DNA from 2 places in the Pedococcus sp. NPDC057267 genome. Region 1 is predicted to be linked to the other one. Evidence: predicted binding sites of a transcription regulator. Region 1 holds the regulator's gene; the other holds the start of a gene.
What was found. The regulator LexA, encoded in region 1, represses DNA repair genes until DNA is damaged. The targets are predictions, from matches to a motif close to TCGAACANNTGTTCGA.
Positions count from the first base shown of each region.

Region 2: the regulator LexA is predicted to act here: its motif matches at 7,574-7,589, upstream of ACFUC1_RS03485 (YbaK/EbsC family protein).

Region 1 is NZ_JBHUYG010000025.1:2,754-17,362, reverse strand. Features, by position in the region: gene ACFUC1_RS07720 (ComEC/Rec2 family competence protein) at 1-2,159, shown strand, start outside; gene ACFUC1_RS07715 (LysR family transcriptional regulator) at 2,181-3,110, opposite strand; gene ACFUC1_RS07710 (DUF6318 family protein) at 3,293-3,877, shown strand; gene ACFUC1_RS07705 (hypothetical protein) at 4,135-4,845, shown strand; gene ACFUC1_RS07700 (patatin-like phospholipase family protein) at 4,913-6,187, shown strand; gene ACFUC1_RS07695 (NAD-dependent protein deacetylase) at 6,272-7,123, shown strand; gene ACFUC1_RS07690 (class I SAM-dependent methyltransferase) at 7,147-7,788, opposite strand; gene ACFUC1_RS07685 (GNAT family N-acetyltransferase) at 7,807-8,325, shown strand; gene ACFUC1_RS07680 (DUF4259 domain-containing protein) at 8,409-8,828, shown strand; gene lexA (transcriptional repressor LexA) at 8,847-9,572, opposite strand; gene ACFUC1_RS07670 (LysM peptidoglycan-binding domain-containing protein) at 9,844-10,242, shown strand; gene fdh (formate dehydrogenase) at 10,388-13,702, shown strand; gene ACFUC1_RS07660 (4Fe-4S dicluster domain-containing protein) at 13,702-14,609, shown strand, end outside.
Region 2 is NZ_JBHUYG010000008.1:11,770-26,378, reverse strand. Features, by position in the region: gene ACFUC1_RS03525 (MFS transporter) at 1-764, opposite strand, end outside; gene ACFUC1_RS03520 (ArsR/SmtB family transcription factor) at 908-1,246, shown strand; gene ACFUC1_RS03515 (HAD-IIA family hydrolase) at 1,338-2,150, opposite strand; gene ACFUC1_RS03510 (VOC family protein) at 2,269-2,658, shown strand; gene ACFUC1_RS03505 (endonuclease/exonuclease/phosphatase family protein) at 2,991-3,638, shown strand; gene ACFUC1_RS03500 (nuclease-related domain-containing protein) at 4,010-4,894, shown strand; gene ACFUC1_RS03495 (DUF6994 family protein) at 5,063-5,857, opposite strand; gene ACFUC1_RS03490 (hypothetical protein) at 6,087-6,701, opposite strand; gene ACFUC1_RS03485 (YbaK/EbsC family protein) at 6,886-7,446, opposite strand; gene ACFUC1_RS03480 (DUF6504 family protein) at 7,758-8,072, shown strand; gene ACFUC1_RS03475 (SAV_6107 family HEPN domain-containing protein) at 8,085-8,558, shown strand; gene ACFUC1_RS03470 (DNA polymerase III subunit alpha) at 8,555-12,580, shown strand; gene ACFUC1_RS03465 (HNH endonuclease family protein) at 12,606-13,784, opposite strand; gene ACFUC1_RS03460 (methyltransferase domain-containing protein) at 14,040-14,609, shown strand, end outside.

The DNA of each region.
Region 1 (14,609 bases):
GCACCGCCGCGTGCGCGCTCACCGGCGTGTCCGTCGCCGGTCACGCCGCCGAGCGGTCCTCCGGCCCGCTCGAGGCCCTCGCCCGTGACCATGCCACGGTCGAGGTGGTGGCCACGGTGTCCACGGACCCGCGGTTGCGGCAGACGCGGGGCCTTGCCGGGGCCAGCGTCTACGCGCGGCTCACCGTCACCCAGGTGACCGCGCGCGGCTCGGTGAGCCGGGTCGCCGCACCCGTGCTGCTCGTGGCGGACGAGCGGTGGCGGGACGTCCAGTGGCACCAGCGGCTGGCCGTGCGCGGCCGACTGGTACCGGCCGACCCCGGCGACGACGTCGTCGCCGTCCTCAAGCCGTCCGGCGGCCCTGCCGTCGTCGGACACCCCGGAGTCCTGGCACGCGCCGCCGAGCACCTGCGGTCAGGGCTGCGCCGGGCCTCCGATCCGCTGCCGTCGGATGCTCGTGGGCTGCTGCCCGCGCTCGTCATCGGCGACACGAGCCGCACCCCGCCGGACCTGACCGATGCCATGCTCGCCACCGGGATGACCCACCTGAGCGCCGTCTCGGGGTCGAACGTCGCCATCGTGCTGGCCTTCGCCCTGGGCGCGGCTCGGCTGTTCGGCCTGCCGAGGCGCGCCCGCGTGCCGTGGGCGCTCGTCGTGCTCGCCGGGTTCGTCGTGCTGGCACGTCCCGAACCCAGCGTCGTGCGGGCGGCCACGATGGGCGCGATCGGGTTGCTCGGGCTCAGCGCGTCGCGACGGGCCGCCGGGGTGCCGGTGCTGTCGGCCGCCGTCGTCGTGCTGCTGGTCGTCGACCCGTGGCTGAGTCGCTCCTACGGCTTCGCGCTGTCCACCCTGGCGACGCTCGGGCTGCTGCTCTTCACGCGCTCCTGGGGCGACGCGATCGGGCGGCGCCTGCCGTCCCGTGCCCGGTCGCTGGGACCCGCCCTCGCCATCCCCGTGGCCGCCCAGGCGATGTGCGCGCCCGTCGTGGTCCTGTTGCAGGGCTCCGTCTCGGTGGTCGGGGTCCTCGCCAACCTCCTTGCCGCGCCGTTCGTGGCACCGGCCACGGTGGCGGGTGTCGGGGCCGCCGTCGTCGCGCCGGTGTGGCCGCTCGGCGCGACGCTGCTGTGCTGGATCGGGGCGCTGCCGGCTCTCGGGATCTGCTGGGTGGCCCGCACCTGCGCGACCGTGCCCGGCGGCACACTGCCGTGGCCCGACGGCGCCCCGGGCGCGGTCCTGCTCGCCGTCGTCACGGTCGGGGTGGTCCTCAGCGCCCGACGCTGGGCCCACCTCGCCCGGTGGCACCCCGTGGCGTTCCTCTCGGTCGTCGTCCTCGTCGTCGCCGGCGCCGCCCCCACGTCGGCCGCCGCCTGGCCTCCGCCTGGATGGCGGTTCGTCGCGTGCGACGTGGGCCAGGGCGACGGGCTCGTGCTCGCGACCTCGCCCGGGCACGCGGTGGTCGTGGACGCCGGCCCGGACCCCGCCCTCATCGACGCCTGCCTGCGCAGGCTGCGCGTGGGGGTCGTCGACTCGGTCGTCCTCACCCACTTCCACGCCGACCACGCCGACGGCCTCCCCGGCGTGCTGCGCGGGCGTACCGTCCGCGGCGTGCTGGCCACCCCCGTCCACGACCCGCCGTACCAGTGGCGCGAGGTCGAGCGATGGACCCAGGCCCGCCGCATACCGGTCACGGACATCGTCGCCGGCGACCACCTCAGCTGGCCCGGGGTGGAGGCCGACGTGTGGTGGCCAGCACGACGGCTCGACAGCGGCTCGGTGCCGAACAACGCCTCCGTCGTCCTCGCCGTCCGCGCCGGCCCGGTCGACCTGCTGCTCCTCGGTGACGTGGAGCGCGAGGCCGCGCACGCGATCCTCCTGCAGCTGCGGCGCGACCCCGCCATGGCCGCGCGGGCTGGCAGCTTCGACGTGGTGAAGGTGGCGCACCACGGGTCCGCCAACCTCGACCCAGACCTCCTGGGGGCGGTCGCGGCTCCCGTCGCCGTGATCAGCGTCGGGAAGGACAACGACTACGGGCACCCGTCGCCGAAGGCGCTGCAGGTCCTCGCGCGCGACGGGTATGCCGTGCTGCGCACCGACCAGCGTGGCGACGTGGCGGTCGTCGACGACCGCGGCTCGGTGGGGGTGACGTGGCGACGCCGCTGACCCCGGGCGCTCGCGGACGCGTCAGGTGCTGGCGAGGACGCGGGGCTTGGCCTTGGCGGCCTCGACCAGGGCCTCGATCGTGGCGTGGACGGCGGGCACGCGCTGGAGGTCGGGGGTGGTCACGACGCTGACCGTCCGGCGCGAGGCCGGGTGGATGGGCAGGGTGACGACGTCCCGGTGGTGGGCGGTGCGCAGGATGAGGTCGGGGATGAGCGCGACGCCCAGGCCTTCGGCGACGAGGCCCAGCACCGCGACGTAGTCCTCGGTCTCGAACCCGACGTTGGGGGAGAACCCGGCCGTGGCGCACATCTGCAGCAGGTGGCCGCGGCAGCGTGGGCAGCCCGCGATCCAGTTCTCGTCGGCGAGCTTGGTGAGGTCGGCCACGGGCTCGCTGGCCAACGGGTGGTCGCGCGGGAGGGCGAGGCGGACCTCGTCGTCGAGCAGCTTGTGCTGCACGAACAGCTCCATGTCCTCCTCGCCGCGGCCCACGTCGGTGCCCTCGTAGGCGAAGGCGACGGCCAGGTCGCACTCGCCCGCCTTGAGCGCGGCGAGGGACTCGGGCGGCTCGGCCTCGGTGAAGGTGACCTGCACGTCGGGGAAGCGCTGCTTGACCAGGGCGAGCGCCCGGGGGACGAGGGTCGCAGAGCTGGAGGGGAAGGCCATGAGGCGGACCCGACCGGCCCGCAGCCCGGCGATGGCGGCGACCTCCTCCTCGGCGGCGTCGAGCGCGGCGAGGACGGACACCGCGTGCCGCGCCAGCACCTGGCCGGCCTCGGTGAGCCGCACGTTGCGGCCGACGCGCTCGACCAGGACGGTCCCGGTGCGCTGCTCGAGACGGCGCACCATCTGCGAGATGGCTGGCTGGGAGTAGCCGAGGGCGAGGGCGGCTCCGGTGAAGCTCCCCTCGTCGGCGATCGCCTTCATCACCCGAAGGCCGGCGGCGTCGATCATGAAACCAGCATAACGCAGTGTTATCGAAACGTTGATGATCTTTCGACGAGGTGATGGACGGTACCCGGGGTAATGCGCCGGGGCCTGTGGACGGTGCGGTCGACGGAATCGGGCAAATCCGTAGAATCGCTGTCGCAGACGGGCCGCTCCCGCAGGCGGCTGCCGGCGAAGGGGGAGGTTCCATGCAGGTCCGCAGAGGGGCGTTCACTGCAGTCGTCGCGAGCTCGTTGGCGCTCGCGGCGTGCACCGGTGGGGGTGACAGCCCACCGTCCACGACGTCGTCGACGAGCAGCTCACGCAGCTCGACGACGTCGTCCACCACGACCCAGAGCCCGAGCCCGACCAAGACAGTCGCGTTGCCTCCCGAGGCGACCCAGCACACCGAAGCCGGCGCCCGAGCCTTTGCCAAGTACTTCGTTTCGGTCCTTGATGACTCACAAGTCAGTGCTGACCCCACCGCCTTGGAGGCTGTATCGGGAGATGCATGCAAGGGATGCAAGGCGTATGTCGACATGAGTCGCCAACTCGCGGCGAAAGGGCAACGCCAGCAGCGTACGGCTCTGTCGCTGAAGGATATGTACGTACGTCCAGGTGCCACGGCGGACGCTATGACGATCGATCTCCTCATCGATGAAGCTCCATCAAAGACTGTGGATCGTGGTGGCGTAGTCGTGGAGTCCTTTCCCGCGGACAAAACGACGCTTCGCATCACGCTGCAGTGGCGCGGCCAGTCATGGGTCGCCGAGCAAGCGGTGGCAGTCGTATGAAGGCCATGAAGCTAATGGCAGGCATTGCTGCCATTTTGGCGACGCTCGCTCTGGGTGTTGCCGCTGCTGAACAGGCAATGGCGACGACGGGGCGCTTGGCCGGAGTTAAGGTCGACCATCCCAAGGGAAAACTCAAGACCACGCTGAGCGCGAACGGGGCGACCGTCGAAGCGAGTCAAGAGTCGCCGGGGGGCTCGGCCGCATCACAAAACGGCTCGCAGCCAGCCTCCATGAAGGGCAGTTCAAATAGTTACCGCTTGGTCCCCGCATGCACGCCGGTTCGGATCTCGGACACGGTCGGTGGTGATGCCACCAACTGCTCGTACGCCCAGACGGCGTGCAGGTACCGCCTGCCAGCCTCGGACCCGAAGTCCGGCGAGATCCTGTACCGGCTCGAGAGCCGTCCGAAGTCCGACCCGAACGGCTCCTGGACGCTCGTCCGCGAGATGTGCGGCCTCGACGACGCACCGCCCGGGGTCCCGGCACCACCGGCCATCCCGACCCTGGCGCAGATCCAGAACGCGTTCCGGCAGCTGCCCTTCTCCAAGCCGAGCGTCGGCATCGAGCCCGCGGGCAACAAGACCCTCGTCAACCTGCCCACCTACTTCCGCGCCGAGTGGCCGGGCGACGCGGGACTGCAGCCGGGCGAGGTGAGCGAGCCCGTGCAGCTGCTGTCCTGGTCCGTCGAGTTCAGGATCGCCGCGCGGTCGTACGACTTCCACTACGGTGACGGCACCAGCAGCGGACCGACGACCGACCCCGGCGGCGTCTACCCCGACGGCGCGATCCGGCACACCTACACCAGGCCGACAGCAGCAGCCCGGGTCAGCGTCGACGCCCAGCTCACCGCGCAGTACCGCGCGAACGGCGGCCCCTGGCAGGACATCGACTCCGTCGCCGACCTGCAGGACGAGCCGGTCACCACGCTGCAGGTCCGCGAGGCGCACGCGCGCCTGGTCACGCACTGACGCCGCGCACGGCGGCCCCGCTCGCGACGCGCGGGTGTCCGCACCCTCTGCTTGTATCGACCGCACGATGAAGCCAGAGCAGAGCGCCACCACCCGAGCCCTCGACGACGTCGACGCGGACACCGACGTCGAGGACCTCGGCGACGCAGCCGCGCCGGGCGGACGAGGCCGACACGGCACGGCCCTGTGCCTGTCCGGCGGCGGCTACCGCGCCGCCCTCTTCCACCTCGGCGCCCTGCGCCGCCTCAACGAGCTCGGCGTGCTGGCCCAGCTGACGACGGTCAGCGGCGTCTCCGGCGGCTCGATCGTCGCCAACCTCGTGGCAGACCCCCGCCTGACCTTCCCGGTCGGCGGGGGAGAGGTGCAGGGCTTCGAGGAGTACGTCGCGGCACCCCTCGCCCGCCTCGCGTCCCGCAACATCCGCACTCCCGCACTGCTGGGCCGGCTCCTGGCCTGGCGGTGGCTGACGTCGGACGCCGCGGTCCGCGCCCTCGCCGAGCAGCTGGCCGAGGCCGTCGAGTGGTGGTCGACCCCGTTGCGGGACAACGCAGCCGCCGGACCGGCCGTCATCACCGGCGCCACCGAGATCGGCTACGGCGTCAACTGGGTGTTCGAGGACCCCACGGCCCACCAGCCGCACGGGCGCGTGGGTGACTACCGCCTCGGGTACGCCGCGCCGCCCGCCGGCGTCCGCATCGCCGACATCGTCGCCGCGTCGTGCGCGTTCCCGCCGTTCTTCGCACCGATGGTCCTCGACGGCGACGCCCTCGGCCTTGTCGGCGGCCACAAGGGGCTCGAGTCCGAGGACGCCCGGCAGGCGATCCGCCACCGCATCCGGCTCACCGACGGCGGCGTCTACGACAACCTCGGCCTCGAGCCCGTGTGGAAGCGCCACGCCACCGTGCTCGTCAGCGACGGCGGCGGCGTCTTCCGGGCCCGCACGGAGCACACCGTGGCCGGGCGCATGCTGCGGATCCTGAGCATCGCCACGAACGGCGGCCAGTCGGTGCGCTCCCGGTGGCTGCACGCGGCATACGCACGGCGGGCGATCCTCGGCACCTCGTGGGCGCTGGACATGGTGGTCGACGGTTGCTACCCACGCAGCACCACCGAGCTCATCAACGCCGTCCGCACCGACCTCGACTCCTTCTCCGAGCAGGAGCAGCACGTCCTGGAACGACACGGCTACCTCATCGCCGACGCGCAGGTGCGCGCCCACGCACCGCACCTGGTCACGCGCGACGTCCCCCCACGACCGCCGCACGACGAGGTGGCCGACCCGGCCGTAGCCGACCGGGCGCTCGCCGACTCGGCAAAGCGGCGCCTGCTCGGCCGGTTCTGACCGACCCTGCACGGTGGTCCCACCCCGCCACCTTGCCACCCCGCCACCCCGAGCGGTCCGGCGGCGGCCACGTACGCTTGTCCGGTGACCCAGCCCGCCACCACGACGACGACCGAGGACGACCTCGACCACGTCGCGGCCCTGCTCGACCGGGGCGGTGTCGTCGCCCTGACCGGGGCCGGGATCTCGACGGAGTCCGGCATCCCCGACTACCGCGGCCCCGACGGCCAGCGGCGCGTCACCCCCATGCAGTACTCGGAGTTCACCGCCTCGAGCGAGGCCCGCAAGAAGTACTGGGCGCGCAGCTACGTCGGGTGGCAGCGGTTCAACCTCGCCCGCCCGAACGCCGGCCACGACGCCGTCGCCCGGCTGCAGGCGAGCGGCCGCATTGGCCCGGTCATCACCCAGAACGTCGACGGGCTGCACCAGCACGCCGGCGCCACCGACGTCGTCGAGCTGCACGGCTCGCTGGCCAGGGTCGTCTGCCTCACCTGCGGCGACCGCTCCAGCCGCTGGGACCTCGACGCGCGGATGCGCGAGGCCAACCCGTCGTTCACCGTCACCTCGGACGAGATCCGACCCGATGGCGACATCGCCCTCAATGCCCTCGACGTCGAGGCGTTCGTGGTCCCGCTCTGCCTGGTCTGCGGGCGTGACACGCTCAAGCCGGACGTCGTGTTCTTCGGTGAGTCGGTGCCGAAACCGTTGGTGGAGAAGTGTTTCCGGCTGACCGAGTCGGCCAGCGCGCTGCTCGTGCTCGGCTCGAGCCTGAAGGTGATGAGCGGCTACCGGTTCGTCCGGCGCGCCCACGCGCTGGGGATCCCGGTCGCGATCATCACCCGCGGACCGACCCGCGGCGACGGCGAGGCGACCATCCAGCTCGACGCCCCGCTCGGGCCGACCCTCACCCGTCTCCTCGCGCGGCTCGGCGCCTGACCCGACTCGTCGCCCGACGGCGCTCAGGACCTCGGGCGCCGCGCCACCAGGACGACGTCGATCGCGTCGCCCGCGTCGGTGTGGCGCACGATCTCCTCGCAGCGCTCGACCTCCAGCTCGGACGCGACCTCCCGGAGCCCCTCGACGGTCTGCAGCAGCGCGGGGTCCTGCGGGCCGCCGACGCCTTCGGTGAGGTTGCGCAGCGCGTGTCCTACGACGACGATCGCGCCGCCGGGTGCCAGCCAGGCCGTGGCGCGGGTGAGCACGTCCTCCGGCAGGTGCAGGTAGGCCACGAGCACGAGGTCGTATGCCGTGTGCGCCGGCGGCTGCCACGACCGCACGTCCGCCACCACCCAGTCCACCCGCAGGCCGCGGGCGGCGGCCTCCTTCTCGCCCTTGGCCAGGCCGACGGCCGAGAAGTCCACGGCGGTCACCCGCCACCGCTTCGCCGCCAGCCATACCGCGTGCCGCCCCTCGCCCGCACCGAGGTCGAGCGCCCGCCCCGGCTCCCAGTCCCCGAAGATGCGTTCCACCTCGGCGTTCGGCTCGGCGCTCCAGACGTGGGCCGACGCGGCATACCGCTCGTCCCACATCCGTCGGCGCTCGCCGCCGGAGTCGGTGGAGGTGGTGCCCTGGGGGTGCTCGTGGCCGTGTTCCTCACTCATCCCCCTAGCATCGCCGATATGACCGACCTCGCCACCGCGCCCGGACCCGTCACGGTCCGCGACGCCACGCCGCCGGACCTGCCGGCCATGGCCGCGATCTACGACGAGCAGGTGCGCACGTCGGTGGCGACGTTCGACACGCAGGAGCGCGGGGCGGCAAAGCTCGGCGAGAAGCTGGCGGCCACGGGACCGGGCGACGTGGTCCTGGTCGCGTGCCTCGACGACGCTGTCGTCGGCTACGCCTTCTCCGGGCCCTTCCGCCCGCGCCCCGCCTACGCCGGCACCAAGGAGGTGTCGGTGTACGTCGACGCCGCCGCCCGCGGACGAGGGGTCGCCCGGAGCCTGTATGCCGCGCTGCTCGGCCGGCTGGACGCCGAGCCGTCCGTGCACACCCAGCTCGCGGTCATCGCCCAGCCGAACGAGGCCAGCGAGGCGCTGCACGTGGCCTTCGGCTTCGAGCGGGTGGGGGTCCTGCGCGAGGTGGGCAACAAGTTCGGCCGGTGGGTCGACACCGCCTGGTACCAACGCCTCGCCTGACCCGCGTCAGGGCTGGCGCGGACGGCTCGGGCTTGGCACTCTCGTGCCCTAGAGGTTGGTGCGAGACCTGGGAGGCGAAACCCATGGGTGCGACGGGTGCGGGACCGTTCGAGAACGACGACGCACTGGACTTCCTCGACGACCTCGAGGACTCCGACCCCGAGGGCCGCAGGGAGCGGGTGGAGTCGGCACTGGGCCGGGTCGTCCGCTCCCGCGACTACATCGAGGCGCCGGTGATGTCCGAGGCCATCGCTGCGGCCGTCATCGTGTCGGCCTGTGACGACCCCGAGTCCGTGGTGGGGGAGCGCAACGTCCCCCGCTGGGTCGACGAGGACCCGCTCGACGTCGACGAACGCCTCGAGGAGCTGGCCACCCAGGCGCTTCACCGGGCGTTGCGCTCGGAGGACAACGAGCTGTGGGAGCTGTGGGCGGACGGCGACGGCGGCGAGAAGTTCACCGCCCGCCTCACCCACTACCTCGACGCGCTCGGCGACGAGAGCTGACCGCGCAGCTCCGGGGCGTCAGACGCGGCGCAGGACCGCGGTGACCTTGCCGAGGATCGTCGCGTGGTCGCCGTCGATCGGCTCGAACGCGGGGTTGTGGGGGAGCAGCCACACCTTGCCGTCGCGCCGCTTGAACGTCTTGACGGTCGCCTCGTTGTCCAGCATCGCGGCGACGATGTCGCCGTTGTCGGCCGTGGGCTGCTGGCGGACGACGACCCAGTCGCCGTCGCAGATCGCTGCGTCGACCATCGAGTCGCCGACGACCTTGAGCAGGAAGAGCGAGCCCTCGCCGACGATCTGCTTCGGCAGGGGGAAGACCTCCTCTACCGACTCCTCCGCGGTGATCGGCACGCCGGCGGCGATCCGGCCCAGCACCGGGACGTAGGACGCCTCGGGCCGGGCGTCGCCCAGGCCGGTCTCGTCGAACTCGGCGACCTCGTCCTGCGGGGCGGCGCCACCGCGGTAGCCGCGGCCGTCGGCGCCGGCGTCGGGGGAGACGACCTCGATGGCGCGGGGGCGGTTGGGGTCTCGGCGCAGGTAGCCCTTGCGCTCGAGCGTGGACAGCTGGTGCGCGACCGAGCTCGGTGAGGTCAGGCCGACGGCCTCGCCGATCTCGCGCAGGCTCGGGGGGTAGCCCCGCCGGTCGACCGAGTTGCGGATGACCTCCAGGACCTTGCGCTGGCGCACGGTGAGGCCGTCGCCACGGTCGCGGTCGGGGAGTTCCTTGACGTTGTCGCCGCTCATGCCGCTCCTCGTTTCTGCAGGTCAGGTGCCGTCTGCCCGGCTCCCGACGCCAGGTGGTCCGCCGCCTCGGTGCCGCCTCCGGCCGCTCCGGGACGGAGCGTTGTCAGTGCGCTCTGGTGTGCTCCTCGACGTGGACACAGCGTATGGCGTTCGAACACAGTTTCCAAACATGTGTTCGACGCGTGTCTTGAAGCATTCGAACATGCGTGCTAGAACTGGCAACCTACGGTCTTCGGACACCTGTTCGAGGGCCATGACGATGGAGGACCCGATGAGTGCAGCAGTCGCCTGGGACGTCACCGCCGCGCCGGTGCACGAGCCGCGCCGCCCCGCACGCCCGCACCTGGTCTCGGTGCCGTGCGGCGACGAGGTCCGCGTCCCCGCCCCCGCGCCCCTGCGCCTCACCCGGGCCGGCCGGCTCGCCATCACCCTGACCGTCCTCGTGGCGCTGGTCGCCATCGCGGTGGCCGCCTTCTCGGGCGGTGCATCGGCGACGACCATCGACCACTCGACGACCGTGCGCTCGGGCCAGACGCTCTCGGAGGTCGCCGCGACCCAGCTGCCGGGTCTGCCGATCGCCGACGCGGTCGCTCGCATCCAGGTCGCCAACGACCTCGCCTCGGACCAGGTCCACGCCGGCCAGATTCTGCTCATCCCCGCCGTCCGCTGAGGCGCGCGAGCGAGCGCCCTGCCCGCCTCCTGACCTGCGTCGACGCCCCGGCCTGCCCGGTCGTGCAGGTCCCCCCGCTGCGCCCGGTTCGTCGGGAGTGCGCGGTGAGGGACTCGGGGTTAGGGTCGCCGCAAGGAGGCTGAACATGAGCTCGAGGAAGACTTTCCTGGACTGGCCTGTGCTCCGACAGGTCCGCAGTGGTGACCTGCTCGGCCGGGGCCCGGCTGTGACGTCGCCGCGCACCCGGTCGATGACCCCGCGCACCACGACGGCGGACCGGGTCGTGCAGTCCGTGTGCCCGTACTGCGCCGTCGGCTGCGGCCAGAAGGTGTTCGTCAAGGACGAGAAGGTCGTGCAGATCGAGGGCGACCCGGACTCCCCGATCTCGCGCGGGCGCCTGTGCCCCAAGGGCTCGGCCAGCGAGCAGCTCGTCAACAGCCCCGCCCGCCAGACCCACGTGCTCTACCGGCGCCCCCACGGCACCGAGTGGGAGCGGATGGACCGCGACACCGCGATCGACATGATCGCCGACCGGTTCGTCGAGACCCGCCGCCGCACGTGGCAGGACGCCGACGAGCACGGTCGGCCACTGCGCCGCACCATGGGCATCGCCTCGCTCGGGGGAGCCACCCTCGACAACGAGGAGAACTACCTCATCAAGAAGCTCTTCACCGCCGCCGGCGCCATACAGATCGAGAACCAGGCCCGTATTTGACACTCCGCCACGGTCCCCAGTCTGGGGTCCTCGTTCGGGCGCGGTGGCGCGACGCAGTACGTGCAGGACCTGGCGAACGCCGACTGCATCGTCATCCAGGGCTCCAACATGGCCGAGTGCCACCCCGTGGGGTACCAGTGGGTCACCGAGGCACGGCTGCGCGGTGCCAAGGTCATCCACATCGACCCGCGGTTCACGCGCACCTCGGCGACGGCGGACAAGTACGTCCCGATCCGCGCCGGCAGCGACGTGGTGTTCCTCGGTGCCCTGATCAACCACATCCTCACGAACGACCTGTACTTCAAGGAGTACGTCGTCGCCTACACGAACGCGGCGACCATCGTGACCGAGGACTTCCAGGACACCGAGGACCTCGACGGCCTGTTCTCCGGGTACGACGACAAGCTGGGCGCCTACGACTCCTCCACCTGGGCCTACGCCACCGAGGGCGAGGGTGACGACGCCTCGCCGGGCACCATCGGGGGCCCCGCCGCGACCCACGAGCACGGCCACAGCGCCTCGAAGCGGTCCGCCGGTGACGAGCACGGATCCGGTGGCCCAGCCCTGGAGCACGCCCGGGTCAAGCGGGACGAGACGCTGCAGGACCCGCACACGGTGTTCCAGATCCTCAAGCGCCACTACGCCCGGTACACCCCCAAGATGGTGGCGGAGGTCTGCGGCATCAGCGTCGACGACTTCCACTACGTCGCCAAGGCGCTGACCGAGAACAGCGGCCGCGAGCGGACCTCGGCCTTCGTCTACGCCGTCGGCTGGACCCACCACTCGCTCGGCGCCCAGTTCATCCGCACGGCCGCCATCGTCCAGCTGCTGCTGGGCAACATGGGCCGCCCGGGCGGCGGCATCATGGCGCTGCGCGGGCACGCGAGCATCCAGGGCTCGACCGACATCCCGACGCTCTACAACCTCCTCCCGGGCTACCTCGCCATGCCGATGGTGGGCAACCACGACACGTGGGACGACTACGTCACCGCCATCGCGAACAAGGAGCAGAAGGGCTTCTGGGCCAACGCCGACGCGTATGCCGTGAGCCTGCTCAAGGCGTGGTGGGGCGACGCGGCGACCAAGGAGAACAACTGGGCCTACGACTACCTGCCGAGGCTCAGCGGGGCGCACGGCACCTACCAGACGACCATGGCCATGCGGGACGGCGAGGTCGAGGGGTACTTCCTGCTCGGCCAGAACCCCGCCGTCGGCTCGGCGCACGGCCGGATGCAGCGCCTGGCGCTGGCCCAGCTGAAGTGGCTGGTCGTCCGCGACCTGCAGATGATCGAGTCGGCGACGTTCTGGAAGGACGCCCCCGAGATCGCCACCGGCGAGCTCGAGACCGAGAAGATCGGCACCGAGGTCTTCTTCCTGCCCCCGGCGTCGCACGTCGAGAAGGCCGGCACGTTCACCCAGACCCAGCGGCTGCTGCAGTGGCGGCACAAGGCGGTCAACCCGCCGGGTGAGTGCCAGAGCGAGCTGGAGTTCTTCTACGAGCTCGGGCAGCGCATCCGCGCGCGGCTCGCCGACTCCGACGACCCGCGCGACCGCCCCCTGCTCGACCTCACGTGGGACTACCCGCTCGACGAGGACGGCGAGATCAGCAGCGAGGCCGTCCTGCAGGAGATCAACGGCCGCCACCTGTCCGGTGACAAGGCCGGTGAGCTCGCGGGCATGTACACCGACCTCAAGGCCGACGGCTCGACGAGCTCCGGGTGCTGGATCTACTCCGGCGTCTATGCCGGCGGCGTCAACCGCTCCGCCAACCGCAAGCCCGGTCGCGAACAGGGCCCGACGGCACAGGAGTGGGGCTGGGCGTGGCCCGACAACCGCCGCATCCTCTACAACCGCGCCTCGGCCGACCCCGAGGGCAGGCCGTGGAGCGAGCGCAAGAAGTACGTCTGGTGGGACGAGGAGAAGCAGACCTGGACCGGCATCGACACGCCGGACTTCGTCAAGACCAAGGCCCCGTCGTACCGGCCGGAGCCGGGCACCGGCGGGCCCGACGGCCTCGCCGGTGACGACCCGTTCGTCATGATGGCCGACGGCAAGGGCTGGCTGTTCGCGCCCAAGGGCATGCTCGACGGACCGCTCCCGACGCACTACGAGCCGCAGGAGTCCCCGGTCCAGAACCCGCTCTACGGGCAGCAGAGCAACCCCGCCCGCAAGGTGTTCCCGCGCAAGGACAACCTGTTCAGCCCGTCCGGGACCCAGCCCGGGTCCGACGTCTTCCCGTTCGTCTTCACGACGTACCGGCTGACCGAGCACCACACCGCGGGTGGCATGAGCCGCTGGCTGCCGTACCTGTCCGAGCTCCAGCCCGAGTTCTTCTGCGAGGTCTCCCCGGAGCTCGCGGCCGAGCGCGGCCTCGTCAACGGCGGCTGGGCGACGATCGTGTCGGCCCGGTCGGCGATCGAGGCGCGGGTGCTGGTCACCGAGCGCATCACGCCGCTGCAGGTGGGCGGCCACACCATCCACCAGGTGGGCCTGCCGTACCACTGGGGTGTCGGCGGCGACGCCGTCGTCTCCGGTGACGCCGCGAACGACCTGCTCGGCATCGCCCTGGACCCCAACGTCCAGATCCAGGAGTCGAAGGTCGGTTCGTGCGACATCGTCCCAGGCCGCCGCCCGCGTGGCGAGGCGCTGCTGCGGCTGGTCGAGGAGTACCAGTCGCGGGCGGGGATCACGGTCGAGACCAGCAACCAGCTGCGGACCACCGACACGAAGGAGGCCGACGCCTGATGGGGTTCTGGCAGCACCAGCTCGCAGGGCCGACCGACCCGTCGCACGACGCGGCGTGGGAGGACCCCGAACCCCGCAAGGGCTTCTTCACCGATACCTCGATCTGCATCGGCTGCAAGGCCTGCGAGGTGGCGTGCAAGGAGTGGAACGCCATCCCCGAGGACGGCCTGACGCTCACCGGCAACTCCTACGACAACACCGGTGGCCTCGGCGCGAGCACGTGGCGCCACGTGGCGTTCATCGAGCAGACGACGGACCGCGTGCAGCAGGCCCGCGAGTCGGGGCGCAAGCTCGTGGACCTCGGTATGCCGGCGCTGCGGCCGCCGGACGCCCCTCACCACGCCCCGTCGGGGGCTGCCGGCACCGCGCCGGCGGCGCTCGAGGGCGTCGTCCCCGCAGCCGCCGGCGCCGACGGCTCGCTCGACGCGATGGCGGCGGCGGCCCGGACCGCCGAGGCGACGGGCACGCTGCCGGACTTCCGGTGGCTGATGGCCTCGGACGTGTGCAAGCACTGCACGCACGCCGGGTGCCTCGACGTCTGCCCGACCGGTGCGCTGTTCCGCACCGAGCACGGCACGGTCGTCGTCCAGTCCGACGTCTGCAACGGCTGCGGCTACTGCGTGGCCGCGTGCCCGTTCGGCGTCATCGAGCGGCGCGAGGACAAGCGGGCCGACACGCGGGACGGCGGCGTCGTCTCCAACATCGGCGTCGCCCAGAAGTGCACGCTGTGCTACGACCGGATCGGCCACGACCAGACGCCCGCGTGCGCCCAGGCCTGCCCGACGACGTCGATCAAGTTCGGCACCCTGGCGGAGATGCTCGACACCGCGCGCGACCGGGTCCAGGTGCTGCACGAGAACGGCTTCACCGAGGCCCGCCTCTACGGCGCCAACAGCCACGACGGCGT
Region 2 (14,609 bases), on a different contig from region 1:
AGGGGGGCGCCGAGCGAGAGGTACAGGCCGCCGGTGGCCCAGCCCGCGAAGACCGCCGGGGCGCTGCGCGTGAACGCCGCCCGTGCGGGTGCGGGGATGCCGACGCGGGGGCGCAGCGAGCGCGCCCAGCCGGCGTGCCGGGGCGAGGTCTCCGGCAGCGCCAGGACGGCGAGGGCGAGCAGGACGTATGCCGCGGTGAGCGTGCCGAAGACCAGCGGCAGCGCGTGGTGGGCCCGGTCGAGCAGGGCGCCGGCGACGAGCGCGCCGCCGGCCAGGCCGGCGAGTGGGGTGACGCTGTTGAGGGTCGCCGCCAGGCCGGCCCTGTGCTCGGGCTCGAGGTCCACGACGGCTGCGGACAGGGTCGACATGAGCAGCCCCGCGGCCACGCCCTGGACGGCGCGGGAGGCCATCAGCGTCGGGACGTCCGTGGCGTGCCAGAAGCCGACCATGCTCACGGCCAGGACGAGGAAGCCGGCGGCGAGGACCGGGCGGCGGCCGACGTGGTCGGACAGCGAGCCGGTGACCAGGAGCGTCGCGAGCAGGGTGAGGGCGTAGACGCCGAAGATCGTCGTCATCGTGCCGGCCGAGAAGCCGATCCGGACCTGCAGCACCGGGTAGAACGGAGACGGCGCGCTGGCGCCGACCATGAGGGCCACGACCGCCGCCAGGGCCAGGGGGAAGCCGGCCGAGCGGCGCGCCCGGGCGGTGTCGAGGGCGCCCGCCGCGGGGGCCGAGGGGCAGTTCGTCGTGCTGGTCGCGCTCATGGGGGATGCCTTCCGGGCCGAAAACGACGGTTCGAAACTTATCGAACAGTCGGCGACCGCCCGGCATTCCCGTGCTTGGAGCGCCTTGCACCTTTCTCGGGCCGCGGTCGTCGCGGCCAGCACGGTTCGAATAGAATCGAACCATGCCAGGGAGCACCGAGCTGTCCCATCCCGACCTGCGGGACGTGGCGCTCACCGATGTCCTCTTCGCCCTCAGCGACCCCTCACGCCTGAGGATCGTCCGCGACCTCGCGGACGGGCCGCTGGAGATGGCGCAGTGCGGCGCGACCGACCCGGCCCTGCCGAAGTCGACCAAGTCCCACCTCATGAAGGTGCTGCGCGAGGCCGGAGTGGTGCGCAACGAGCCGCACGGCAGGCAGCGGCTGGTGTCGCTGCGCCGGGAAGAGCTGGACGAGGCGTTCCCGGGACTGCTCGACAGCGTGCTCGGGGCCGACCCCGCACGGGACCGCCCGCGACCCTAGGCGGCCGGCGCGCCACGCCCGGGCGGCATACCCAGCCACGGTGCCAGGCGGCACACCGCCCGCGGTGCCGGGCGGCATACCGCACGCTGCGCTAGGCGGCAGGACCGGCGAGCGGTTGCAGCTCGCCCACGAGCGGCACGAGGTCGGCGATCGAGTCGACCACCCGGGTCGGCTGGTAGGGGAAGGTGTCGATCTGGTCGCGGGAGGTCGACCCGGTGAGCACCAGGACGGTCCGCAGGCCGGCCTCGAGGCCGCTGATGACGTCGGTGTCCATCCGGTCGCCCACCATGACGGTCGACTCGCTGTGGGCGTCGATGCGGTTGAGGGCGCTGCGCATCATGAGCGGGTTGGGCTTGCCGATGTAGTAGGGCTGGCGACCGGTCGCGGCGCTGATGAGGGCCGCGACCGACCCGGTCGCGGGGAGGGTGCCCTGCTGGCTGGGACCGCTGACGTCGGGGTTCGTCGCGATGAAGCGCGCGCCACCCTCGACCAGCCGGATCGCCTTGGTGATGGCCTCGAAGGAGTAGGTGCGGGTCTCGCCGAGCACGACGTAGTCGGGGTCGCGCTCGGTCATCGTGTAGCCGACCTCGTACAGCGCGGTCGTGAGCCCGGCCTCGCCCACGACGAACGCGCTGCCGTGCGGTCGCTGGTCGTCGAGGAACTGGGCGGTCGCGAGCGCGGAGGTCCAGATGGCCTTCTCCGGCACGTCGATCCCGCTGGCCCGCAGCCGGGCCCGCAGGTCCCGGGGCGTGTAGATCGAGTTGTTCGTGAGCACGAGGAAGCGCCGGCCGCTGTCGACGAGCGCCCCGATGAACTCGGCGGCTCCGGGGATGGCGTTCTCCTCGTGCACGAGGACGCCGTCCATGTCGGTGAGCCAGCAGTCGACCGGCCGGGGTGAGGTCATGCGCTCATTGTGCCCAGCCCGTCTCACCCTTGTGGCGGAGCGCCACGGACCGGGCGCGGCGCATGCTGGAAGGTGGCCTGCGACCACCGGGGCCGCAGCCGCACGAGGAGGTCTCGTCATGTCCTTGGCCACGAGCTCGATCGCGACGATGTTGCCCGTCACGGACACCGGTCGCGCCCGGGAGTTCTACGACCGTCTCGGCCTGCCGTTCCAGGGGACGAACGACGAGGGCAGCCTGCTCTACGGGCTCGCGGGCGGCATGGTGCTCATGCTGCTGCCCCGCCAGGCGGGGACGCAGAACCCGAGCACGGCGCTCAGCTGGGAGGTGCCCGACGTCGCCGCGGAGGTGCGCGACCTCGAGGCGCGCGGGGTCGTGTTCGACGACTACGACCTCCCCGGCCTCACGACGGTGGACCACATCGCGGTGACGGGCTCGGAGAGGGCGGCGTGGTTCCGCGACCCCGACGGTAACGTCCTGTGCGTGCACGAGGGCGCGCCCCCGGCCTGACCCGGGGAGCTTCGGGGGTGCCTCGTGTGGTCTTCGATGGCTTGCCGCCCTTTGGGGGGACGCAACCCGTCACAAGAGCTTGTGTGCCGGATCGAGGGCGTCGCGGCGTGCCCGCCGGGATTGCGCGCAAGTTCGAGCGCCGTGGCGTGCGCACAGAGCCCGTATCTGAGAAGGGATGCCAACCGCCCCCGTCGCCGATGCCACTGCGCAGGTTTGTTCCAAGGGACAAGGTGCCAAGGCGAAACGTGCGCTCGCAGCAGGAAGATGGGCCGCGGCCCGACGTGATGACGGAATCGGCGGTGGGGTCGGTAGCGGACTGCCACACTTCCGTCGTGCGGATCGGGACATGGAATCTGGCAGGCCGATGGTCGCTTGACCACGAACGGCTCATGACTGCGCAAGCGTGCGATCTGTGGTTGCTCACCGAAGTCAGCGACCGCGTAGAGCTGCCTGGCATGCAACATCACTTTGGGCGGGAGCACATGGCCGCACGACGCCATTGGGCGGCCATCGTGAGCCACCACCGTTTCGAGCCGTTGGAGGACCCGCATCCCGCGAGCGCATCGGTGCAGAGCGGCAACACGACGTTCGTCAGTTCTGTGCTGCCATGGCGCTCATGTGGAGCACGGCACCCCTGGATCGGGAGTCGCCACGAGGAGAAGACCCAAGCCGCCGTCGGCTCTGTCGTGAAGTCACTCCAGGGGCCCGTGGTCTGGGGCGGCGACTGGAACCACGCTCTGCACGGCCCGGAGTACGCAGGGAGCCGCGCGGGGCGACGCCACATCGAGAACGCGGTCGACCAGCTCGAGCTTCAGGTCCCGACCGAACGTCTTCCGCACAGAATCGACGGACTGCTTTCCATCGACCACATCGCGGTGCCAACGAGAGTGCACGTGCTGGCGGCAGAGCGCGTGAGTGCTGCCACCGACGAAAGGCGCCTTTCCGACCACGACGCGTACGTCCTCACCCTCCAGGACTGAGGTCGGACGCCCACCTCTTTGCAGACCAGCGGGTCGAATCCGTGCACCTCGCACCAGGTGAACCACTCCCTGAGCTGGTAGGCGTACAGAGCGTGGGTGTGCCCGGCATAACGGGCTAGGAAGGAGACCGCGGCGAGCTGGGCGGTCGACATCGAAGCGGGCTGGAACGGAAGCAGGACCGTCGTATCGGACATGGCGTCACCTCTTGCGGCGACAGCACTCAGGCCCAGACCCCGGCGCCGCCCTCGCGGCCAGGCCCCCGGACGCCCCGACAGTAGACCCGAGGATTGGCTGCGGCGTTCAGCACCACTCGACCCGGGAATCCGGCAAAGCACGCGTCCGCGGTTCTTGGAGAACGTACGGTTTCCGGCGTGGATGGGGGACTGGACGAGAAGGTCATGCGGCTGCGGTACGCCGGCACCTGTCGGGTTTGTGGTGCGGGGATCGCAGCGAAGACTCAGGCCGTCTACGAGCGGCAGACCAAGACGGTTCGTTGCCTGGACCATGACATGACCACGCCATGTCCATCGAACCCCGCTCCCGCTCTGGACGCGGGGCCAGTCACTCTCGCAGCCGGGAAGGACGCAGGACCCGTCGCCCTCGACGCGGTCGAGCCTGGCACCGCCGGAGCATCAGCGCGGCGCGAGTTCGAGCGCCGCAAGGCACAGCGTGAGCAACGCATCCGAACCCAGCATCCACGCATCGGCGGCTTCCTCCTGGCTATCTCCGAGGAGCGACAGTCCACCACTGCCTGGGACACCGGCGCCCTCGGTGAAGAACGCCTCGGCAAAGGCCTGGACCGATTGGCCTGCAACACCATCAAGCTGCTGCACGACCGACGGATTCCGAGGTCCAAGGCGAACATCGACCACATCGCCGTAGCGGCCAACGGCGTCTACGTCATCGACGCCAAGAAGTACCGGGGCCGACCTCACCCCAAGGTCGAAGGTGGCATCCTGCGCCCCCGCGTCGAACGGTTGCTCGTCGGATCACGCGACTGCACCAAGCTAGTAGACGGCGTGCTGAAACAGGTCGATGTGGTCCGAACAGCGCTCGCCGAGGACGTCCCAATCCGCGGCGTGCTCTGTTTCGTCGAAGCGGACTGGCCATTGATCGGAGGCAGCTTCACCACGCGCGACGTGCATGCCCTTTGGCCCAAGAAGCTGTATCCCCAACTCCAGGCGGAAGGGCCACTATCCGCTGAAGCCATCGCCGACATCCACCGACGCCTGGCCAACGCCCTGCCTACCGCCTGAGGTATGCCTGGTCGCGGCGGAAGGACTCACCCACGAGGCCGAGGCGAGGCCCAGCAAGCGGGCGCCTTCCGGCTGGGGGCGTGCGTCCGGTTGCTGAAGACGACCCACGACAGTCCTCCGGATTCCGGACTGGCGTTCAGCTTGCGGAAGGGTCTGAGCAGTCCCCGTTCACGCCTGGGTGCGAGTCGATCCCATCGGCGTCGGCAACGCCCGATCAGGCACAGGGCTGCTGAGGTTGGCTGTTGCCCATTCATCGATCCGCCGGTTGGGGCCGCGAACGAAACGGAGTGCGGCCTGGCGGTAGGACTCGTACTCACGAAGGGTCAGCGGGAGGGGGGACCTCTTGAAGTCGTCGAAGGGCAGATACCAACGAATCTCATCGCTGTTCGTTTCGAGCAGATCTTCGAGCAGAAAGAAGGCGACGTAGTGGTGGAAGTCGCCGAACAGGGCGAAGAAGTCTTGGTATCTGCCCAACGTCTCCGCTAGGGGGCTGTCCCCTCCCGCGTAGTGGCGCCGGATGCACTCCAGGGTGAGGTCGATCCGGTCGCAGATCTTGGCGTTCATACCGCGGGCGCCGTTAATCGTTGGCTTACGGTCCCGAACGTCTCCCGGGAACAAGATGTACCCGCCGATGGTCGAGCCCTGGTCGTGGAGTTGGGCCGCGTGCCCCGGTGGGACCTGTGCCATGAGTGCACCAACGCGGTTCCCGTACGCGCCGCGATACGAGTGGACGATCGAGTCGCTGGACAGGAAGAACTCGCCCAGCGCCGATGCATGATGCAGGTATGAGTGCCGCGTCGTCGCGTCGAGGGTGAACTCGCTCCCGTCCGGCAGGGGCTTGCTCCACAGAAGTTGGTGGTAACGGCGCAGCGTGGGACTGGTTTGATCGGGGTCACCGCCCCTTGCGTCTAGCTCGAAATTGAAGGTGATGTCGATCGCGTGGTGGGCTCCGTCCCTGGTCATGCAGCAGACGGTAGACGTCTCCCGGGATTGAGGTCGCGCGAAGCGGAAGGCGCGTGATGTGGCTGAGGGGCGATCCGTAGTACACGGGAAGGGCGGCTTCGGCGCCAAATCGCGGCGGTATGACGCACCATCGCTCTCATTGGCGGATGAGTGCGTCTTGCCGCCCGAACGTGGGGGCCGCAGCACTTCTCGGCGCAGCGCTCGATCGGATCGCGACGGGCACCGCGGCCTATGCCGGGAGGTCTGCGGCGGCCCGCTCAGCTCCCTCGGTGAAGAAGGCCGCCACGTCATCGAGCTCAGCCATCGCCCGGGCCGCACCGAATGAGTGGTTCCAGAAGTTTCCTTGCCGACGGGTCCACGGGCCGACGTATGCGTAGGGCTCCGGGATGACCGTGTCGCCGGGTGAGACCCCGTAGTTGACCTCCTCCCACGAGATGGCGATGTCGAAGTGCTCCGGCCAGAGCACCGGCTCCTCCGAGGCGGCGAACGCGCGCAGGGCCGCGTCGCCCCGGGCGAACGCGTCGAGGAGCAGGGCAACGTGGTCATCGTCGGTCACCATGGCATCACCGGCCACCACGTCGACAGTGTCGGAGTAGACGTCACTCAGCGACCGCGGCGCTACCCCGATAGCCGCCGCGGCCGCGGCATACGTGCCCGTCAAGGGGTGCCGACCACTCGGGCCGCGCAGCTCGGAGCCGACCAGCCGCAGGTCAGGCTCGGCCACGGTCGCAATGCCGCCCGGGACGACGCGCAGCCTGATGTCCCCGCAGGCGTCGTACTGCGGGCCGGCGAGCAAGAGCTCTGCCACCGCGTGCAGGCTCGTGCGCGTCTGGGTGAGGTCCACGGTTCCTCCGTTCGTCTCCGGCGCCCTGTAGCGCCGAGCGCTATGCGAGTTCCCTCACGATGACATGCTGGAGTGGCTCAGAATGTTGGTGGGCACGGCCCGGCCTAGTGAGCGGCCGTAGCGCCCAGTCCGAAGGCCCTGGCCGAATCGCTCGCGGCGGTGTGCCGTGGGTTTGGCACTAACGTCAGGCGACCTCGATGGCGCGTCCGGCGGTGACGCGGAGCAGCTCCTCGTAGGTGGTGCGGAAGACGGTGTGGCTGTGGCCGGCCGCGGCCCAGACGTGCCGGTACCGGCTCAGCGAGACGTCGACGTACGTCGGGACGGGCTGGAGGTGGCCCACCGGGGCGACCCCGCCGATCGCGAAGCCGGTGCTCTCCCGGACGAAGTCGGCGTCGGCACGCTCGAGGTGCTCGACGTCGTCGACGAGGTCGGCGACCTTCACCAGGTCGACACGGTGCGCCCCCGACGTGAGCACGAGGACGGGGGAGGTCCTGCCCGAGGCGCACGTCGCCCGGAACACCAGCGAGTTGGCGATCTCGGCCGGGGTGATCCCGAGGGCGCTCGCGGCCGCGGCCGCGGTGCGGACGGCGTCCGGGAGGGTGACGACCTCGGGGACCACGTGGTGCACCGCGAGCGCCGCCAGCACGCGCTGCACGCCGGGGTGGCCGCTCAGGTCCGGGGCCGCGCCGGTGGCCCGGCTGGCGGTCGGGCTGGGCGCCGGGGACAGGGGCGCGTCGGGCGGCATGCTCGAAGAGTAGGGCCGGGGGGAGCGGGCCACCAGCCTTGCCGACGCCTGTCTCACCGCGGGGCCGGGACGGGCTCCGGCGTTCCCCTTGACGGCTTGTCCGAGGCCAGGTGTACCGTTCTGGATATCGAACAGATGTTCGAATGCCGGGTCCGGACGACCGGCGACCCGCGGTTCCTCGGCCCCGTGCCGAGCCGCCCGTCGCCACCGGGCCACGGCCGGCCCTGGCCCCGTGGCCGGCGCCTCGACCCCGCCGGTCGGGGCCAGGGCCCCACCTCATCCCATCCTGCCCTCAGCGAAGGAGCCATGCCGTGGTGCGCCGGTACGAAGAGCCGATCGAGGTCCGCGAGAGCACCGACGGGGGTGGCACCACGGTGGCCACGCACCCGGACGCGTTCGTGTGGCGCGGCCGGCTCTACGTCGTGCGCACCGTCCTGGACTCCTGGCAGGAGCGCCGGCCGTGGTGGCGCGACGCCCGGGAGGGCGCCGACGTGCTCACCGACGCCCGCGAGCGCCGGGTGTGGCGGGTCGAGGCGAGCGCGGGTCGCTCCGCCGGGACCGGCGTCTACGACCTCGGTGACGACCCGGCCGGCCCCGGCTGGCGCCTGCTGCGGGTTGCGGACTGAGGACGGCTGCCGATGACTCCCACACCGACCCCGGTCCCGAGCGCGGCGGCGAGCGCCCTCGACCTGCTCGACCGCTCCCGGCACTCGCTGCTCGAGGCCTGCCACACCCGCGACATCGTCCAGCGCCACCGCCAGGCCCAGCTCGCAGCCCTGCGCGCCGCCGCCGTGGTCGCCGCCCGCACCCGTCCCGGGGGCCCGGCCGGTCCGCGCAGCCTCTGGGAGCTGGTGCCGTCGGTCGCGCCCGAGCTCGCCGAGTGGGCCGGCTTCTTCGAGCTGGTCGCGGCCCGGCCCGGCCCGCACACCGCCCGCGAGGCCGACGACCTGCTGCGCCAGTCCGAGACGTTCCTCGAGCTCGTGTGCCGCACCCTCGGCCTGCCGGTCACCGCCGTCGACCGCGACGTGCTCGTGCCCACCGTCGCGGCGTCCGCAGTGTCCGCGGCGCCCGGTGCTTCCGCGGCGCCGGTCCGGGGCGGGGGGTCGCCGTGACCGACTTCGTCCACCTCCACGTCGCCTCGGGGTTCTCGATGCGCTACGGCACCGCCACGCCCGAGGCGATCGTCGAGCGGGCCGCCCAGCACCGCCAGCCGGTGCTCGCGCTCACCGACCGCGACGGGCTCTACGGCGCGGTCCGGTTCGTCCGGGCGGCCACCGCCGCCGGCATCTCCCCGGTGCTCGGGGTCGACCTCGCGGTCGGTCCCGACCCGGACCGTCCCGGCGCGCGCGCCGGCGGTCCCGACGACCCGGCCCGGGGTGGACCCCGACCCGTCGACCGGACCCTCGCCGACCGCGTCCTCGCCGACGCCGCCGGCGGTGGCGGGCACGCGGCATACCTGCCGCCGGCGGCCCGGCCACGCACCCCGGTGCGCGGCGGCGCCGTCGTCGACCCGCGCCACCCGCGCGTCACCGTGCTCGCCCGCGGGCGGGGGAGCGGGCTGCCCGGGGGCGTGGGGTATGCCGCGCTGTGCCGGCTCGTCACCGACACCCACCTGCGCGGCGAGCGGGGGAGGCCGGTGACCTCGCTCGACACCGTCGCCGCGCGGTGCGCCGCCCCGGACGGCCACCCGAGCCCGCTCGTCGTCCTGCTCGGCCCGGACTCCGACGTGGGCCGGGCGGTCCTCGCCGGGCGGCCCGACCGGGCCCGGGCGCTGCTCGCCCGGTGGCAGCACCGGCTGCCGCCCGGCGCGCTCGTGGTCGAAGTGGTCTGTCACGGCGGCCCGTCCGGCACCCCGGCCTCGCGCGTCCACGCCGCGCGGATGCTCGGGCTCGCCGACGAGGCGGGGCTGCCCGCGGTCCTCACCGCGGCGGTCCGCCACGTCGACCCGGCCGAGTCCGCGGTCGTCGACGTCCTCGACGCGGCCCGCCGGCTCGTCGCCCTCGACACCCGCCACCTCGACCGGGTCACCGACGCCGCCCACCTCGCGAGCACCGACACCATGCGCGAGGTGGCGCTCGCGGTCACCGGCGGCGACCGGACCCGGGCCGACGCGCTGCTCGAGCGCACCCTCGCCCTGGGGCTGGCGTGCGCCCAGAGCGCCCGGCACGACCTGGGCATCGGGTCGGTCCACCTGCCCGAGCCGGAGGTCCTGGGCATCGAGGCGGGGGAGAGCCCGCAGGTCCGGCTCGAGCAGCGCTGCCGCGACAAGCTCGCCTGGCGGTACCCCGGGCTGGGCGAGCGCGAGCTGTCCGCCGTCGAGACCCGGCTCGTCGACGAGCTCAAGGTCATCGCCGAGCTCGGGTACGCCTCGTACTTCCTCACCGTCGCCGAGGTGGTCGACCTCATCCGAGACATGGGGGTCCGGGTCGCGGCGCGCGGGTCGGGGGCGGGGTCGCTGGTCAACTACCTGCTCGGGATCAGCGGGGTCGACCCGATCCGCTACGGCCTCATCATGGAGCGGTTCTGCAGCCCGCTGCGCGCCGAGCTGCCCGACATCGACATCGACGTCGAGTCGGCCCGGCGCACCGAGGTCTACGAGAAGGTCCTCGAGCGGTTCGGCGGCGACCGGGTGACCTGCGTGTCGATGATGGACACCTACAAGGTCCGGCACGCGATCCGCGACGTCGGCGCGGCGCTCGGCATGGCCCCGGTGGAGGTCGACGAGATCGCCAAGGCGTTCCCGCACATCCGCGCCCGCGACGTCCGCAACGCCATCGCCGAGCTGCCCGAGCTGCGTTCCCGCGGGCTCGACAGCCCCCGCCTGCGCGCGCTGTTCGACCTCGTCGAGCGGCTCGACGGGCTGCCGCGCCACATCGCACTGCACCCGTGCGGCGTCGTGCTGTCCGACGGCAGCCTGCTCGACCGCACGCCGGTCGAGGCGAGCTGGCTGGGGTTCCCGATGAGCCAGTACGACAAGGACGACGTCGAGACGATGGGGCTGCTCAAGCTCGACGTGCTCGGCATCCGGATGCAGTCCGCGATGGCGCACGCCGTGGCCGAGGTGGAGCGGGTCGACGGCGTCACGGTCGACCTCGACGACCAGTCGCAGGTGCCGCTCGACGACGAGGCGACCTTCCGGCTGATCCGCACCAGCCACACCCTCGGCTGCTTCCAGATCGAGAGCCCGGGGCAGCGCGAGCTCATCGGCAAGTTCGGGCCGCAGCGGTTCGAGGACCTCGTCATCGACATCTCGCTGTTCCGCCCCGGACCGGTGAAGTCCGACATGATCACGCCGTTCCTCGAGGCCCGGCACGGCTGGAAGGCCGCCTCGTACCTGCACCCCACCCTCATCGCGGCGCTGGAGGAGACCGAGGGCGTCGTGGTCTTCCACGAGCAGGTGCTCATGATCGTCGCCGAGACGACCGGCGTCTCACTGGCGCAGGCCGACGAGGTCCGGCGCGCGCTCGGCACCCCCGGCGGCCAGGTCGAGATCGAGGCGTGGTGGCGTCCCGCGGCGCTGGCCCGTGGGTACACCCGCGAGGACACCGACCGCATCTGGGAGGTGCTCAAGGCGTTCGCGTCGTTCGGCTTCTGCAAGGCCCACGCCGCCGCGTTCGCCCTGCCGACCTACCACTCGGCGTGGCTCAAGACCCACCACCCGGCGGCCTTCCTCGCGGGGGTGCTCACCCACGACCCGGGCATGTACCCCAAGCGGCTCATCCTCGACGACGCCCGCTCGCTCGGCATCACCGTGCTGGGCCTGGACGTCAACGCCTCCACCGGCACCTACCGGGTCGAGCGGGTCGAGCGGCTCGACCCCCTCGGCGGGCGCCCGGTGCTCCCCGGCGGCCCCGGTGACAGGACCGCGGCCGACGTGTTCACCGGTGACCTGCCCGACGCCAGCGACTACGGCATCCGCCTCTCGCTCGCCGACGTCCGCGGGATCAGCGACGCCGAGGTGGCGCGCATCGTCGCCGGCCAGCCGTATGCCGGGCTGTCCGACTTCTGGCACCGCGCACGGGTGTCGCGGCCGGTCGCCGAGCGGCTCGTCCTCGCGGGTGCGTTCGACCGGCTCTACGGCATCGGTGCGGTCTCCGGCGGGGTGCCGGGCCTGACGTCCGGCCCGACGACGGCGGGCCTGGGGCGGCGCGGCCGCACCACCCGGCGCGACCTGCTGCTCCACCTCGCCGAGCTCGACCGCTGGACCCGTGCCGTCGGCCGCTCGAGCCGCCGGGTCGCACCCCGCGGCCGGTCGCGCGGTGAGGCGTCGACGCTGCCCGACGTGCTCGCAGGGGACCAGGTGCGGGGCCGTGCCGCGGCGCAGTCGCAGGCGGCCGCACCGGTGACCGCGGCCGACCTCCAGCCCACCCAGCTCGTCCTCGACCTCGGCGACCGCCCCGAGCTCACCACCGGCACCGGGCTGCCCGAGCTGAGCGGACCCGAGCGGGTCCGGGCCGAGCTCGACATCCTCGGCCTCGACGCGAGCGCGCACGTCGTCGAGTTCTACGCGCCGATGCTCGACGCGCTCGGCGTCACCCGCAGCCGCGACCTGCTCTCCGCCCGCAGCCGGTCGACGGTCTGGGCCTGCGGGGTCAAGGTCGCCACCCAGACCCCACCGATCCGCTCGGGCCGGCGCGTCGTCTTCCTCACCCTCGACGACTCGACCGGGCCGGTCGACGCGACGTTCTTCGAGGACGTCCAGGGCCCTTACGCCGCAACGGTCTTCCACTCGTGGATGCTGCTCGTGCGCGGCGTGGTGCGACGCACCGGTCCGCGGGGCATCTCGCTGCGGGCGACCGGCGCGTGGGAGCTCCCGCCGCTGTGGGAGGCATGGCAGCGTGGCGGGGTGGAGGCGGTGTATGCCGCGATGGAGGAGTCCGAGCGCGCGGCCGCCGAGCAGGCGCAGGCGGAGGAGGCCGCCCACCAGGAGGCGTTGCGGGGCGGGCGGCGGGTGCTCGTCCACGCCTCGGGGTTCCGGCAGTCTCCTTACGCCGACACCAAGCCGCCGGGCGAGGACGTCCGGGGCTCGCACCGGCTCGCGCGCGGTACCGCGGTCCCCGGCGGCCCGGGTGCCGACCGGCTCGACCCGCCGCGCAAGCTGTGGCACTCCAGCCCGGGCAGCTCCGGCCACTGACGCCGGCGCACGACGGCGGGAGAGGTCAGGCCCTGCGCCAGCGGGCGCGGGGGTCGGTCGCCGTCGTGCTGCACCGCATGAGCGTCCCCGCGCTCGTGCGACCGAGGGCGCCCTCGGGGGAGCAGAAGGCACCCGCGTGCACCCCCTGCACCACCGCCGAGGTGGACGTGCCCGACGGCGTGGTGGCGGACGAGCTGGTGCTGGTCGACGAGGTCGGACTCGGTGCCGGGGACGAGCCGGCCGTGGCGACCGGCCAGCCCCCGAGGGGGACGGGTGCCGCTGTGGGCACCGGGGTCGCGGGGCAGGTGCCGAGGACGCGCGCCAGCGCGTCACGCTCGGCTGCGGTGACGGTGACGGCATACCTCGCCTTCACGGCGACCTGCCGCGCGGCGTACGCGCACCGGTACCCCTTGGCCGGCGGCAGCCAGGTCGCGGCGTCCCCGGCGCCCTTGGCGTCGTTGACCGGGCCGCTCACGGCGAGCAGGTTGAGGGGGTCGTTGGCGAAGGCGGTCCGGGTGCCGACGTCCCAGCGCACAGCTCCCTTGACCCAGGCGTCGGCGAGGGGGACGACGTGGTCGATCTGCACCGCCGCCGACGTGCCGGAGCCGCGGGTGAACGCGATCGTGCGCCCGGTGTACGGGTCGAGCAGCGTCCCGGACAGGACGACGCAGCCGTGCGTGCCGGCCTCGAGCCGGATCCCGCGCAGGTCGCGCCGCAGCACGTCGTTGCGCTGGTCGCACCCGTTGCGGTCGGTGTCGGTCCACGCGGCGCCGAACTGGTCCCGCGAGTACCCGGTCATCGGCCCGCGTCCCTTGACGACCAGCGTGCCCAGCAGCGCCAGCGCCGTCCCGGAGCGTGCCGGCGGTCCGGCGCTGCTCGGCGAGCTGGTGGACGGGGCCATGGCCGGCGCCGGCGCGAGGCTCGTGGCGCTCGCCGCGTTGCCCGCAACCCCGCCGGACCCGGTCGCCGTCGAGCTGCCCGTCGACCCCGCCGGGACCGAGGGAGCCGTCGAGGTCGCCGCCGGCCCGCAGCCGGCGACGAGCGCGGCAACCGCGGCCGCCACGGCGAGGGCGCCCCGGACGCGGAGGGCGGCAGGGCCCGGACGGCGGCCCGGACGGCGGGGGCCCGGACGGGTGCGGCGGTTCGGAGTCGGCTCGCCGGCCGGGAGGCCGGAGTCGCTGGGGTGGCGGGGGAGCGGTGGCACGGTGTGGCGGGTCCTCGGGGGATCGGACGGCGGGAGCGCGTGCACGCTAACCGCGCGGACGCGCCCGGAGTGGGAGGTTCCGGACGACACGGACCGGACGGACGATGCCCGGCAACGGACGTTCGTCGAGGAGGGCCGCCGGCCCGGACGTGCCGACCGCCGTCAGCCCCGCCGACTAGGCTGGCCGTCGAGGCAGACCCGTGGCGCCCCAGGCCGCCGCACTGCCCCGTCCCGATGTCTGTGGAGGAGGACCGCGTGGCCGACGAGCAGTGGCGCACCCGCCGTGGTGGCGTCGAGACCTCGCTGCGCACCTCGGCGGTCTGGGCCGCGGTCCACGACGTCGTCGAGCGCCGCGCCGCGGAGGTCGGCCGGCCCCTGCGGGTGCTCGACCTCGGCGGCGGCACCGGCGGCCTCGCGGTCCCCATCGCCGAGCTGGGCCACGACGTCACGGTGGTGGACCCGAGCCCGGACGCCCTGGCGTCCCTCTCGCGCCGCAGCGGCGAGCGCGGGGTCGCGGCGCGGGTGCACGCGGTCCAGGGCGACGCCGACAGCCTCACCGCCGTCGTGGGCTCCGACCCGGTCGACCTCGTCTGCTGCCACGGCACCCTCGAGGTCGTCGACGACCCGCAGGCCACCCTCGCCGCCCTCGCTGCCGTCCTCGCGCCCGGCGGCTCGCTCAGCCTCGTCGCCGCCCAGCGGCTCGCCGTCGTGCTCGCGCGCGCCCTCGCGGGGCAGTTCGCCCAGGCCGAGCAGGCCCTCACCAGCGCGGACGGGCGCTGGGGAAGCCAGGACCCCCTGCCCCGGCGCTTCGATGCCGATGCGCTG